DNA from 2 places in the Mycobacterium novum genome. Region 2 is predicted to be linked to the other one. Evidence: riboswitches for the same ligand, from Rfam matches in the RefSeq annotation. Region 2 holds a riboswitch; the other holds the start of a gene.
What was found. Region 2 has a riboswitch for cobalamin ahead of G6N19_RS14415 (magnesium chelatase subunit D family protein). Riboswitches for the same ligand answer to the same signal wherever they lie in the genome.

Region 1: it holds a riboswitch for cobalamin, as region 2 does, so the genes downstream of both, metE (5-methyltetrahydropteroyltriglutamate--homocysteine S-methyltransferase) here and G6N19_RS14415 (magnesium chelatase subunit D family protein) in region 2, are expected to answer to the same signal.

The regions. Positions count from the first base shown of each region.
Region 1 is NZ_AP022562.1:815,518-822,774, reverse strand. It holds gene metE (5-methyltetrahydropteroyltriglutamate--homocysteine S-methyltransferase) at 1-1,563, opposite strand, end outside; cobalamin riboswitch at 1,699-1,895, opposite strand; gene G6N19_RS03720 (SDR family oxidoreductase) at 1,950-2,609, opposite strand; gene G6N19_RS03715 (LLM class flavin-dependent oxidoreductase) at 2,723-3,727, shown strand; gene G6N19_RS03710 (IS110 family RNA-guided transposase) at 3,708-4,916, opposite strand; gene G6N19_RS03705 (NAD(P)H-dependent amine dehydrogenase family protein) at 5,161-6,231, shown strand; gene G6N19_RS03700 (mycofactocin-coupled SDR family oxidoreductase) at 6,234-7,112, opposite strand; gene G6N19_RS03695 (TetR/AcrR family transcriptional regulator) at 7,190-7,257, opposite strand, start outside.
Region 2 is NZ_AP022562.1:3,113,680-3,120,936, reverse strand. It holds gene cobJ (precorrin-3B C(17)-methyltransferase) at 1-1,322, shown strand, start outside; gene cobM (precorrin-4 C(11)-methyltransferase) at 1,310-2,092, shown strand; gene G6N19_RS14425 (SgcJ/EcaC family oxidoreductase) at 2,226-2,585, shown strand; gene cbiE (precorrin-6y C5,15-methyltransferase (decarboxylating) subunit CbiE) at 2,568-3,782, opposite strand; cobalamin riboswitch at 3,765-3,912, shown strand; gene G6N19_RS14415 (magnesium chelatase subunit D family protein) at 3,934-5,910, shown strand; gene cobO (cob(I)yrinic acid a,c-diamide adenosyltransferase) at 5,910-6,524, shown strand; gene G6N19_RS14405 (cobyrinate a,c-diamide synthase) at 6,518-7,257, shown strand, end outside.

The sequences.
Region 1 (7,257 bases), 2.2 Mb from region 2:
ACGCACGCACCGGCTGCCGTAGGACTGCACCCAGCCGTTGGCGGTGGCGAAGAACCCCTCCAACTGTTCGGCGAAGTACTGCACCATGTCATTGCGCTCCGGCTCACCGTGCACCAGCACGTCCAAGCCGAGGTCCTCCTGCAGCTTGATCACGGCGGCGATCTCGGCCTTCATCCGGCGGGTGTACTCCGCTTGGTCGATCTCGCCGGCGGCCAGCGCGGCCCGGGCCTTGCGGATGTCGACGGTCTGCGGGAACGACCCGATGGTGGTGGTGGGCAGCGGCGGCAGGTGCAGCCGTTCGGCCTGCGCGGCGCGGCGCGCCTCGGCGCTGCCGCGGTGCGCGCCGGCGACCGTCGCGATCCGGCCGCGGACGTCGGCGTTGTTCAGCCGCGGATCGGACTTGCGGGAGGCGACGGCGGCGTTGGACGCGGCGATCTCGTCGTCAATGGCGTCGCGGCCCTCACGCAGCGCGCGCGCCAGGGTGGCCACCTCGCCCACCTTCTCCGCGCCGAACGCCAGCCAGCTGCGCAGCGCATCGTCGAGCCCGGTCTCACCGTCGAGCGTGTAGGGCACGTGCAGCGTCGAACAGGATGTTGACACAGCGACCGCCCCGGCACTACCCAGCAGCGACGCCAGCTTGGCCAGCGCGGCCTGCAGGTCGGTGCGCCAGATGTTGCGGCCGTCGACCACACCGGCGACCAGCGCCTTGGAGGCCAACTCCGGCACCGACGCGATTTTGGTGTTCGGGCCGTAGACCAGATCGACACCGATCGCCTCGACGGGGGTGCGCGCGAGCGCCGACAGGGCCGCGCCCGGGTCACCGAAGTAGGTCGCGACGAAGATCGCCGGCCGCTTACCCAGGCCACCCAGCCGGGCGTAGACCTGCTCGGCCAGGGCGGGGGCGTCGGCGGCGACGTCGGTCACCAGCACCGGTTCGTCGATCTGCACCCACTCGGCCCCGGCGTCGGCCAGCTTGCCCAACAGTTCGGCGTAGACGTCGGTCAGCTCGTCGAGGCGGAAGATCGGCGCCGGTGCTCCGTCGACGGCCTTGCTCAGCAGCAGGAACGTGACGGGTCCGATGATCACCGGCCGGGCCACGTTGCCGCCGAAGCCCTGCTCCTTGGCCTCGGCCAGCTCGGCGAGCACCTTGGTCGGGTTGAGTGCGAACGTGGTGTCCGGGCCGATCTCCGGGACGATGTAGTGATAGTTGGTGTCGAACCACTTCGTCATCTCCAGCGGGGCGATCTCGGCATTGCCCCGGGCCGCGGCGAAGTAGCGGTCCAGCTCGTCGGCCACCCCGGCGACCCGAGCCGGCAGCGCGCCGAGCAGCACCGCGGTGTCGAGCATCTGGTCGTAGTAGGAGAAGGTATTCACCGGTATCGAGTCCAGGCCGGCTTCGGCCAGCTGCGCCCAGCCGTCACGGCGCAGGCCGGCTGCGACGTTCCGCAGTTCATCCTGTCCGATCCGGCCGGCCCAGTAGCTCTCGGTGGCGCGCTTGAGCTCGCGGCGCGGACCGATCCGCGGTGAGCCGAGAATGGTGGAGGTAAAAGGTTGAGCGGTCACGATCTGATCCTTCAATCGGAGGGTGGGTCACCGCCGGCGGTCGTCCAGCCAATCCGGTCCCGTGCACATTTAATGCACTATAACCCTCAAAAACCAGACGCCCATTCCGCGAGGCGGTGATCCGCCGGGCGCGGCGCACCCGGCACAACAGGCAGGTCTTCGGACTCGCAGGCGCGCACCGACGGTGCTCCTAGTGGCCGTCGCTTCCCAGTCGCGTGCTGTGACCAGTGCTGTTGACGGCGGTCGTTCCTGCATACCGCTGCGGGACAGTCCCGGATTCTCACCGGGTTCCCTCTCGCACACCGCGGAAAACCCACGTTGTGCTCGATGTCGACACCACCTTGCGGCGGTACCGGCAAACCAGTTGCGTGGCCAAGACTACCTGGTCAACCGGCTTGCAGGGCCTCCAGGATGGGGGTCTCGCCATCGTTGAACTCGATGGTGCGGCGTCTCGTCGACGGCTCGATCAGGCAGGCCGCGATCACCTGTGCGACGTTGGCTCGCGACACCGTTCCCTTGGCTGCGTTGTCGGCTGCCGCGGCTGTCTGGATGCGACCGGTGGCCGGTTCGAGGGTGAGCCGACTCGGGCCGAGCACCGTCCAGTCCAGGTCGCTTGCTCGCAGGTGAGCATCGGCGGCGGCCTTGGCTTGCGCGTACGGGAAGAACCCATCGTCCTCGGCCACGCCGTGCCCGGGGCCGGCGCCGAAATAGGACACCATCACGAATCGGCGCACCCCGGCCTGCCCGGCGGCGTCGATCACCCGGATCGCGCCGTCGCGGTCCACCGCGTAGGTCCGGGCGGGGTTGCCGCCGCCGGCGCCGGCGGAGAACACCACCGCGTCGTGGCCCGTCACCAGTTTCGCCAGGGCGTCGGTGTCGAGTTGTTCGATGTCTGCGACCACGGGAACCGCGCCGGTCACTGCCACTTCCTCGCTGTGGTCGGGGTTGCGGAACACCGATGTCACCTGATCGCCGCGTTCGGACAGGATCGGGCTGAGCAGCAGGGCGACCTTGCCGTGGCCGCCGAAGATCACGACGCGTGCCATGCCTCCGACCGTACCTGTTGGCCGTCATGGGTGTGTGGGATGCGACCACCACACCGCCGAGGAACAAATATTAGGTTATAGTCGGGCGGATCCCGAAGGAGTGCTGCTGCGAGATGTTCACCCTTCGCTTCGACATGCGGGCACCCGCATCCGGCGCGCCGCGCAACGAGCTCTACGCCGCGGCCGTCGAGATGTGTGCCTGGGCCGAGACCCGCGGTGCGATCGCCGCGGTGCTGTCCGAGCACCATGGCACCGAGGATGGCCACCTGCCGTCGCCGCCGCTGCTGGCCGCGGCGATCGCCGCCCGGACCGAGACGTTGACGATCATGCTCGCGGCGGTGATCCTCCCGTTCTGGGATCCGGTCCGGCTGGCCGAGGACATCAGCGTGCTCGACATCATCAGCAACGGCCGCGTCGCCTACGCGTTCGGGATCGGTCACCGCGCCGAGGAATATCAGCACTTCGGCATCGACAGCCGTGCGCGCGGCCGGGTCGCCGACGAGAAGCTGGCATTACTGCTACAGCTGTTGCGTGGCGAGCCGGTGCAGCACCAGGGCCGCCGTATCCACGTGACACCGGCGTGCCTCCGCGCACCGCACATCATGGTCGCCGGCGCCAGCCGGGCAGCGGCGCGGCGAGCCGCCCGTCACGGGCTGGGACTCCTCGCCCAGGCGAATCCTCCTGGCCTGAAAGATTTTTACGAGGAACAGTGCCGCGCCCACGGGCGCGAACCCGGGGCGTGCCAGTTCCCCGACGCGGACGCGCCGACGACAGTGTTCGTCACCGACGACGTGGACCGGGCCTGGGATGAGCTGGGTCCGTACCTGCTGCACGATGCCATGACCGCTGCCGCCTACCGGCACGGCGATGCGACGATCGCCAGCATCTCGCGGGCCACCAGCGTGGCGGAACTGCGGGAGACATCGGGCCCCTACCGCATCGTCACCGCGGATGACGCAGTCGCGCAGCTGCGGGCCGGTCGCAGCCTGCCGCTGTTGCCGTTGTGCGGCGGGCTGCCCCCCGCGCTCGCCTGGCCGTATCTGGAACACGCCGCCGCGGCGGTGGCGCGAGGAAACGAAGGGACTCTCAATGAAGAAGTCAAGCCGCCGATTTGGTGATCGGGGGTGAATCGGGTTGCCAGGTGCGGTTGTCACGGATGAGTGCGTAGAGGACGTTGGTGCGGCGCCGCGCCAGGCAGATGGTGGCGGGGATCGGCCGTTTTCCTTCGTCTCGTTTGCGCTGGTAGTAGGCCTTGGAACCGGGGTCGCAGCGGATGGCGGTGAGTGCGGACATGTACATGACGCGGCGCAGTCGTCGGCTGTAGCGCTTGGGGGTGTGCAGTCGTCCGGTGCGCTTTCCGGAATCTTTGGATACCGGCGCCAGCCCGGCCCAAGCGGCGAGTTGGTCGGCAGAGCCGATCAGGGCGGGATCGCCGACGGCGGCGAGGAGTTCCGCACCGAGACGGAAACCCATGCCGGGCATGCTGGTGATCACTGCGGCGGCGGGATGGCGGCGAAATCGGTCCTCGATGTCGGCATCGGTGGATTTGATGCGGTCATCGAGGGCAACCACCTCCCCGGCCAACTCGGCAACGAGTCCGGCAGCGACATCTTCGCCGGGCAGGCGCACCGTCTGGGATTTGGCGGCCGCCACCGCCGCGGCGGCGATCGTGGCCGCGTTGCGCACACCGGCATCGCCGAGCATCTTCGTCAGACGCGAAACACCACTTTGGCGAATGGCTTTCGGTCGCTGATACCGCGTCAGCAGTACCACCCAGCCGCGGTCCTGGGTCAGCTGCGCGGCCCGTTCCAACGCTGGGCAGACCGCGATGAGTTGTTGGCGCAGCCGGTTGATCGTGCGGGTACGGTCAGCGACCAGGTCCGCGCGATGGGCGGTCAGCATCTGCAGCTCGGTGATCAAGACATCATCGGGATGCAGCACAGGCAGATCGGTACCCCGCATGCGCGACTGGTCGGCGATCACCCGGGCATCTTTGGCGTCGGTTTTGCCCTCGCCACCGCGGTACACCGCCGAGGCCTGCCATACCGCACGGCCGGCCAGATACCGGACCGGTTTACCGGCGTCGGCCAGCACCGTCAACAACAGAGCGGCATACACGGTGGTCAAGTCGACCGTCCACGACACCTCGTCAGCCAGTTGCTCAATCTCGGCTACGAGTTCACGGATCGGTTGCTCATCGTTGACCAGTCGGCGCGAGAGCATCACCGCGCCGTTGTCATCGACCACGCACACCCAGTGATGTTCCTTACCGACATCCACTCCAGCCCACACCTGGCTCGCTGCCATCGCACCTCTTTTCGCTTGTCTGCCAACACGATCCCCACGGACAACCCCGCCAGCATTTCCTTAAACAAGCGATCACATCGCAGATCTCAATCAGCGGCCAGAGAAGTCCAAGCAGGTCGGGCGGCCAGTCCCTTCAAGCCGCACCACCAAGGCCGGCTAGCGCCATGCAGCCTCACCCGACCCACCCGGGTCACAGCACAACGTAACAACACGAAGTAACTGCAACTACGAACTTAAGGAAGCCATGAGTCCCACAACCCGCATGGCGGTCTGGTCGACCGGTGGCGTCGGCTCCATCGCGATCGAGGCGATCCGGTCCCGGCCGGACATGGAACTGGTGGGGGTCTGGGTGCATTCGCCGGACAAGGTGGGGCGTGATGCCGGTGAGCTCGCCGGCGGGACCCCGCTCGGGATCACCGCGACCGACGACGCCGACGCGCTGATCGGGCTGCGGCCGGACTGCGTCGTGTACGCGGCGAGCGGGCCGGAACGCGACGCCGGTGCGGTCCCCGACTATCTGCGGCTGCTGGCCGCAGGCATCAACGTCGTCTCGACGTCCTCGACGAGCCTGGTCTACCCGCCGAGCTACTTCCACCCGCAGTGGCGCGACCAGCTCCGGGCGGCAGCCGAGGCCGGTGGCGCGTCGTTCTATGTCTCCGGCGTGTTTCCCGGGTTCGGCTCCGATCAGCTGGCGCTGCTGCTGGCCACCCAGTCCAAGACGATCCGGTCGGTGACGGTGACCGAGATCGCGCTCAACGACCACTACCCGGTGGCCGAGGTGATGATGGACGGGATGGGGTTCGGCCGGCCGCTGGACTTCGAGCCGATGCTGAGCACCCCGGGCTTCATCGAGATGGCCTGGGGCGCACCGATTCAGCTGATGGCGCAGGGCCTGGGAGCCAGTGTGCAGGAGATTCGCGGCTCGCTGGATCGGCGAGTCACCCACCGCGACATCGAGGTTGCGTTCGGAACCATCGCGGCCGGCACGTGCGGTGCGGTGTGCACCCGCGCCGCCGGGGTCATCGACGGCCGGGAAGCCATCGTGGTCGAGCACGTCATCCGGATGGCCCGTGACGTGGCGCCGGACTGGACGACGTCGGACTGCGACGCGACCTACCGGGTGGACATCGCCGGCGAGCCCGACATCCACTGCGCGATGACGCTGGGCGATGCGGAAGGTCACGGCGCAGGTCGCGGTGCGATGGCCGCGACCGCGATGCGCGTCGTCAACGCGGCACCCTATGTGGTCGACGCCGCGCCGGGACTGCTGAGCTCGCTGGATCTACCGATCACGTTGCCGCGCCACGCGATCTGAGGTCAGCCGCCCGGCCCGTTGGGCCACTTGAGCAGCGAGCCGGCGTCGACGCGGATGTGTTGGCCGGTGATGTAGCGGGCGTCGTCGCTGGCCAGGAAGACCCCGAGGTTGGCCATGTCCTCGGGCTCCACGTAGGGGATCGGCATCGCCTGGAAGAGGGTGAACAGTGGTTCGGCGTCCTCGCGGGTGGCCTTCTTACCCTGAGAGGTCAGATCCGGGCGGAACATCGAATACATCCCGTCGTTCTGCAGCAGGTGGGTGTTGCAGTTGGTCGGGTGGATGGCGTTGACCCGGATCATCCTGGGCGCCAGGTGCAACGACATCTCGTCGACGTACTCCATGACGATGCGCTTGCTCCACCCGTATCCGGCGCCGCCGGGACCCATGTTCGGGTTGTCGGTGGTGCCCCGGATCATCCCGGCGGTCGAGCCGGTGACGATGATCGATGCGCCGTCGGGCAGGTGCGGAATGGCGACCGCGACCGTGTTCATCACACCGACCAGATCGACATCGGAGGCGTCGACGAACTGCATCGGGTCCGGCTTGCCCATCGCCATCGGCAGGATGCCGGCGTTGGCGACGACGATGTCTATCCTGCCCAGATCCGCCAGGCCGGCATCGAGCGCGTCACGCAACTCGTGGCGCTCGCGAACATCGGCGATCCGCGCGACGACGCGGCGGCCCAGTTCCTTGACCGCTCGTTCGGTCTCGGCGAGGTCGTCGGGGGTCGCCAGCGGGTAGGGGTTCGACTCGATCTGGCGACAGATGTCGATGGCGACGATGTCGGCGCCTTCCCTGGCCATCGCCAGCGCGTGGGCTCGACCCTGGCCGCGCGCCGCGCCGGTGATGAATGCGACCTTGCCGCTGAGCTTTCCGGACATGGACCGAACCTATGTGACCGATCCGGCTTAATCAATAGGTTTCGGAACAAAATTTTGGTAGCGACGCGTCGTCGCCGTCAGCCAGATCCGCGTTCGGCCGCCCCGCGGATCAGGGTGTCGCGGGCCAGGGTCAATGCGGCACGCG
Region 2 (7,257 bases):
CCGGGGTGACCGATCACCCCGGCGGCTATGCCGGGGCACTCGCGGACTTCTACGAGGCCTCCGCGTCCCGGCTGGCCGCCCACCTGAGTGCGGGCCGCACGGTGGCGTTGCTGACCGAGGGCGACCCGCTGTTCTACGGCTCGTTCATGTACATGCACGACCGGCTGTCGACCCGCTTCGACACCGAGATAATCCCGGGCGTACCGGCTTTCAGCGCCGCCACCGCCGTGCTCGGCATGCCGCTGGTACGCCAGACCGACGTACTGACCGTGCTGCCGGGCACCTTGGGCGAGCACGAGCTGGCGATGCGGCTGGCCGACACCGACGGCGCCATCATCATGAAGCTGGGTCGCACCTTCGCCGCCGTATACCGTGCGCTGGTCGCCGCCGGCCGTCTCGAGCACGCCTACTACGTGGAGCGGGCCAGTCATCCGCAGCAGCGCTGGCTGCCGGTGGCCGCCATGGCCGAGACCGACGATGTGCCCTATCTGTCGCTGATCGTGGTCGACGGCGACTCCCGCAACGGGCAGCGCTCCCGGATGCCGGGCGATGCGGCCCCGGCAGTCGTCGAGGCCCTTGCTGAGCCCGCCGAGCTACTGGTCATCGGGCTGGGGCCCGGGCCCGAGGGCTGGTTGACCGCCGAGGCCGCCGCGGCGCTGGCCACCGTGGACCACGTGGTGGGCTACGGGCCCTATCTCGCCCGGGTTCCGCAGCGCGAAGGGTTGCAGCGGCACTCCTCGGGCAACACCGTCGAGTTGGACCGGGCCCGGTTCGCGCTGGATCTGGCCGCCCGCGGTGAAAAGGTCGCGGTGGTCTCCGGTGGCGACGCCGGGGTGTTCGGGATGGCCTCGACGGTATTCGAGGCGATGTTCGAAACGGCCGACGAGCGATACCAACAGGTTTCGGTGCGGGTACTGCCCGGGGTATCCGCGGTGCAGGCGGTCGCCGCGGCCGCCGGTGCCCCGATCGGCGCCGATTTCGCCGTGTTGAGCCTGTCGGATCGCCTCAAGCCCTGGTCGGTGATCGAGTCCCGACTGCGGGCCATCGCCGACGCCGATCTGGTGCTGGCGATCTACAACCCGGCCTCGCGCGCCCGGCCCGACCAGATCGCACTGGCCCGCAAAGTGCTGCTGGAACACCGCGCCCCGCAGACCGTGGTGGTGGTCGGCCGCGACGTCGGCCGGGAATCGGAGTCGCTGACCGTGACCACGCTGGGCGAGTTGGACACCGACGCGATCGATATGAAATGCCTTGTGCTGGTGGGGGCGTCGTCGACACGGGTGACGGGTGGACGGGTCTGGACGCCGCGATGGGTGCGCTAGCGGTCCAGTTCGTCGGCGCCGGACCGGGGGCCGCGGACCTGCTGACGGTGCGGGCGGCGCGACTGTTGGCCGATGCCGACGTGGTGCTCTACCCGGGCAGTTACCTGGATCCGGAGGTTCTCGGCCATTGCTGCGCCACAGCCGAACTCGTCGACACCGCCGGGTTGGACCTGGATGAGATCGTGGGCCGGCTGGCGACCGCCCACCGGGCGGGCCGGCGGGTGGTGCGGCTGGTCTCCGGGGATCCGTCGCTCTACAGCGCGGTCTTCGAGCAGACCCGCCGGCTCGATGCCGCCGGTGTGCCGTGGCAGGTGACACCGGGCGTGCCGGCCTATGCGGCGGCGGCCGCCGTGCTCGGACGCGAGCTCACGGTGCCGCTGGTGACGCAGTCGGTGGTGTTGACCCGGGTGCAGGCCGCCTCCACCGCGATGCCGCCACGCGAATCGCTGGCCGCGTTCGCCGCGACCGGGGCCACCCTGGTGCTGCACCTGGCGATCACCCGGATACGAGAACTGATGGGCCGGCTGGCATCCGACTACGGCGCGGACTGCCCGGTCGCGGTGGTCTGCCGGGCTTCGCAACCCGATGAACGCGTACTGCGCGGCACCGTCGCCGACATCGCCGATGCCGTCGAGGCGGCGGGGCTGCGGTCGGCCGCGGTGATCCTGGTCGGCCGCGCGGTGGCCGATCGGCCCGATCCGTGCGGCGGGGAGAGCCATCTCTACGACCCGGCGCGGGACCGGGGAGACACTGATCCGCCGAACGTGTGACCACTGCGAAAAATCACGCCGAAACCCGCAATGGTTACACGTTCGGCGGGCACGCTGTTCTTCGGCAACGCATACGGCAAGGGGCAGACCATGGCGGAGAACGGACCGGGCTCACCCCGAGGCTTACGCTGCCGTGTTCACCCGCGACGCGGACTACGTCACCTTCCTGGGCCAGCACTACAAGGGACGCGAAGCGATCGCTGCGGCATACGCTCGGCTGTTTGCGAAGCTGCTGCGCGGATCACGACTACACACCGAGATCACAGGCCTGAGGTTTCTGACGCCGAGCGTGGCGCTCATCCGGGCAAACGCGGCTGTGACGAAGAGAGGCAGGCAGCGCAATCGTCGCGGCGTCCGCGTCAATACCAGTGTCGCGGTGCGTACCGGCGAAGGATGGCTACTGGCTGCATCACAGAACACCACGCATCGACACCTTGCCGACCAGCTGATGCAGAAGCTCGCCGGATCATCGTCGTCAAGCAGACACGGTTAGCGCCCATTGGGTGACCGCCCGGGCCGGCTTCCAGCCGGTGAAGGTCCCCAGCGGTTCGGCATGCTCGACCTGGATGCGGCTCAGCTCGCCGCCGTGCTCGCGGTAGGCCGCCGCCAGCTGCGTCTCGGTTTCGAAGGTCACCGCGTGGGCGACCAGCCGCCCGCCCGGCCGCAGTCCGGATAGGCAAACGTCGAGCACGCCGGGCCGGCTCAGTCCGCCGCCGATGAAGACGGCGTCCGGGGCGGGCAGGTCGGCCAACGCAGCCGGGGCACGCCCGTTCACGACGCGTAGCGCGGGTACCCCGAGCTTGCGAGCGTTGCCCGAGATCCGTTGCGCCCTGGTCTGATCGGCTTCGACGGCGATGGCCCGGCAGCTCGGGTGCGCGCGCATCCATTCGATGCCGACCGAGCCGGCGCCCGCACCGACATCCCACAGCAGCTGTCCGGGCGCCGGTGCCAGGCGCGCCAGCGCGGAGGCCCGCAGGTCACGTTTGGTGAGCTGCCCGTCGTGGTCGTAGGCATCATCGGGTAGCCCGGCCGTCCAACCGGCCGGCAGCGGGCCGTCGAGCTCGACGGCGACGATGTTGAGCCGCGGCACCTGGCCTTGAAATGCGGGGTAGCTGGCCGCCGTGCTGTCCAACCTGGATTCGGCCTGCCCGCCCAGGTCACCGAGCACTGTCATCCGGCTCGCCCCGTACCCGTGCTCGACCAGCAGCGCCGCGAGCCCGGCGGGCGTCGTCTCGTCGGCGGAGAGCACCAGCACCCGCCGGCCCGGCGCCAGCTCGCGCAGCACCGCGTGCACGTCGCCTGCCCTGATGACCGCGACCGACTCCGCCGGCCAGCCCAACGCGGCCCGGGCCAGCGTCACCGAGGAGACCGCCGGGATCACGCTGACCCGCGAGGCGCCGAGCAGCTCGATCAGCGTGCCGCCCACCCCGGACAGCAGCGGATCCCCGGAGGCCAGCGCGACCACCCGTCGTCCGGTCAGACCGTCGAGCAGCGCCGGGAGTCCGGCCCGCAGCGGCGAGGGCCAGCCCTGCCGCTCCTGGCCGTCGATGGGGGGCAGCAGATCCAGCTGGCGCGGCGCACCGATCACGACGTCGGCGGCCGCGACCGCTGCGCGCGCCGGTTCGCCCAGGCCGTCCCAGCCGTCGGCGCCGATCCCGACAACGGTGACGTGATGGGCTTGGGTGGGCACGGTGTTAGGGTATCGGCGCGAACTGCCAGGGAAGTCGGTGTGAGTCCGACACAGGCCCGCTACGGTGTTCCGCGGCGCATTCCGGTGCGCCACGGTCAGTCCGAATACCGGCTTCGCGTTGCCAACACCGGCATCACGAGCGGAGCCTCAAATGCAACAGCTGTACCCGTTTCCTGCCGTGCTCGGCGGCGACCCGGACGCTCCGGGCGGCCTCGACGACATGGCCTTGGCGCTCGTGCTGAGCGCGATCTCCCCCGGCATCGGCGGGGTTCTCATCCGCGGCGAGAAGGGCACGGCCAAGTCGACGCTGGTACGGGCGCTGGCCCAGGTGCTCCCCGCCATCGACGTGGTGGCCGGCGACCGGTTCTCCTCCGATCCCGCAGAGCCGAACCCGCTCTCCCCGGACGGCCCGTTCCCCGCCGACGCCGCCGTGCAGACCCGCCCGGTGCGGCTGGTGGAGCTTCCGGTCGGCGCCACCGAGGACCGGGTGGTCGGCTCCATCCATCTGGAACGAGCGCTCGGGGCCGGCGCCGTGGAGTTCGAGCCCGGGCTGCTGGCGCGTGCCAACCGCGGCATCCTCTACGTCGACGAGGTCAATCTGCTCGCCGACCACCTGGTGGACCTGTTGCTGGACGCCGCCGCCATGGGCCGGCTGACCGTGGAACGCGACGGGGTCTCGGTCAGCCACGCCGCGCGTTTCGTGATCGTCGGGACGATGAACCCCGAGGAGGGCGAGCTGCGCCCGCAGTTGCTCGACCGATTCGGGCTGACGGTCGAGGTGTCCGCGCCGCGCGATCCGGCGCTGCGCGCCGAGGCGGTCCGCCGGCGGCTGGCGTTCGACGCCGATCCCGAGGCCTTCGCCCGCGACTACGCCGACGCCGAGGAGCGACTGCGGGCCCGGATCCGCAACGCTCAGGAACTGCTGCCGCGGGTGGAGCTCACCGACGCCGCGCTGGTGCGAATCGGCGAGATCTGTGCGGCGTTCGACGTCGACGGCCTGCGCGGCGACATCGTGTGTGCCCGTACCGCGGTCGCGCACGCCGCCTGGCAGGGGCGCGACGCGGTCAACATCGAGGATCTGCGGGTGGCCGCCCGGCTGGCCCTGCCGCATCGGCGCCGGCGCAAGCCATTTGACGCCCCGGGGCTCGATGAAACCGAGCTCGACGAGCTGCTGCCGCCGCAGGATTCCGGCCCGGAGCCAGACCCGGATCCCGACGGCCCCGAGCCCGACGGTCCGCCGGACGGCGGCAACGCCGCGCAACCCGAGCAGCGCGGGCCCGCGCCGGCAAAACCCGGCGCCACCTCGACCGTCGGTGCTGACTCCCCTTACCGGGCACGGCTTTTCACCGTCGACGGGGTCGGCTCCGGCCGTGCCGGCCGGCGCAGCCGGGCCCGCACCAGTTCCGGGCGCCGCGTGGGTGCCACCGCCGTCGGCGCCGCCGGGGGCCTGCACCTGTTCGAGACGCTGCGGGCCGCCGCCCCGCATCAGGGCGCCCGAGGCCGGGTCGACGGCCCGATGCTGCTGCAGGCCGCCGATCTTCGCCGCGCCGTCCGGGAGGGCCGGGAGGCCAACCTGGTGCTGTTCGTCGTGGACACCTCCGGCTCGATGGCCGCCGCCGAGCGGATGCGGCACGTCAAGACCGCGATCCTGTCGCTGTTGCTCGACGCCTACCGCCGCCGGGACCGGGTGGCGGTGGTGACGTTCCGCGACACCGGAGCGCAAGTGGCACTGCCCGCGACCGGGTCGGTGGAGATCGCCGCGGTGCGCCTCGACGAGCTGCCCGCCGGTGGCCGCACGCCGCTGGCCGAGGGACTGCTCGAGGCCGGTGAGGTGATCCGCCGGGAACGGCTGCGCGACCCGGCGTCACGCCCGCTGCTGGTGGTGCTGACCGACGGCCGGGCCACCGCCGGCGCCGACCCGGTCGAGCGGTCGCGGCAGGCCGCTTCTCATCTTGCCGAACATGGGTTTTCCGCCGTCGTCGTCGATTGTGAGAGCGGCCGGATGCGGCTCGGGTTGGCGCGCACCCTGGCCGAGCAGCTGCGGGCCGACTACGTGCCGCTGCCGCAGGTCAGTGCCGAGGCGCTCAGCGGCATTGTTCGTGACGTCACTGGAAAGGGGGCCGCCTGATGCCGCAGGGACAACCGTTGACGGTGCCCGATGACAACCTGACCACCCGGCAGCGCCGCAATCGGCCGCTGCTGATGGTGCACACCGGCGACGGCAAGGGCAAGTCCACCGCGGCGTTCGGGACGGCGCTGCGCGGCTGGAACCAGGGCTTTGCGATCGGGGTGTTCCAGTTCGTGAAATCCGCCAAGTGGCGCGTCGGTGAGCAGGCGGTGCTGGAGCGGCTCGGCGCCCTGCACGACGAGACCGGCGAGGGCGGCCCGGTGCAGTGGCACAAGATGGGCTCGGGCTGGTCGTGGAGCCGCAAGGCCGGCAGCACCGAGGATCACGCCGGCGACGCGCTGGCCGGCTGGACCGAGGTGAAACGCCGGCTGGCCGAGCAGACCCACGACCTGTACGTGCTCGACGAGTTCACCTACCCGATCCACTGGGGTTGGGTCGACGTCGACGACGTGGTGGCGACCTTGCGCGATCGGCCGGGTCACCAACACGTGGTCATCACCGGCCGTCGCGCTCATCCCCGGCTGGTCGAGATCGCCGACCTGGTCACCGAGATGACCAAGATCAAGCATCCGATGGACGCCGGCCAGAAGGGTCAGCGCGGCATCGAATGGTAGTGCTCCCCCGCGTCGTCGTGGCCGCGCCCGCGTCCGGGCACGGCAAGACCACCGTTGCGGTCGGGGTGATGGCGGCGCTGGCGGCGCGCGGCCTGCACGTCAGCGGACACAAGGTCGGCCCGGATTACATCGATCCGGGGTATCACGCGCTGGCCACCGGACGCCCGGCCCGCAACCTCGACCCGGTGCTGGTCGGCGCCGAGCGGATCGTCCCGCTGCTGCTGCACGGGGCGGCCGGCGCGGATATCGCGGTGATCGAGGGCGTGATGGGGCTCTTCGACGGCCGACTCGGTGGTGACGGTGAGGCCTCCACCGCCCACGTCGCCGCGTTGACCACGGCCCCGGTGCTGCTGGTGGTCGACATCTCGCACGCTTCCCGCACGCATGCGGCGGTGGTGGCGGGTCTGGCCGGTTTCGACCCGCAGGTGCGGGTGGCCGGGGTGATCCTCAACCGGGCCGGCAGCGCCCGGCACGCCGACGAAGTCGTCGCCGCGTTGCGCCCCAGCGGTATTCCGGTGCTCGGGGTGCTGCCCCGCGATGCGGGCGTGGCGACGCCGTCTCGGCATCTGGGGCTGGTGCCGGCCTCCGAACGCGACGAATCCGCTGCGATGCCGGCCCGGCTGGCCGGGCTGATCGAGCAGCACGTCGACCTCGACGCGGTAGCGCAGATCGCCCGGCTGGCACCGGATCTGACCGGCACCGCCTGGAATCCGGCCGCTGAGGTGCGCGCCGG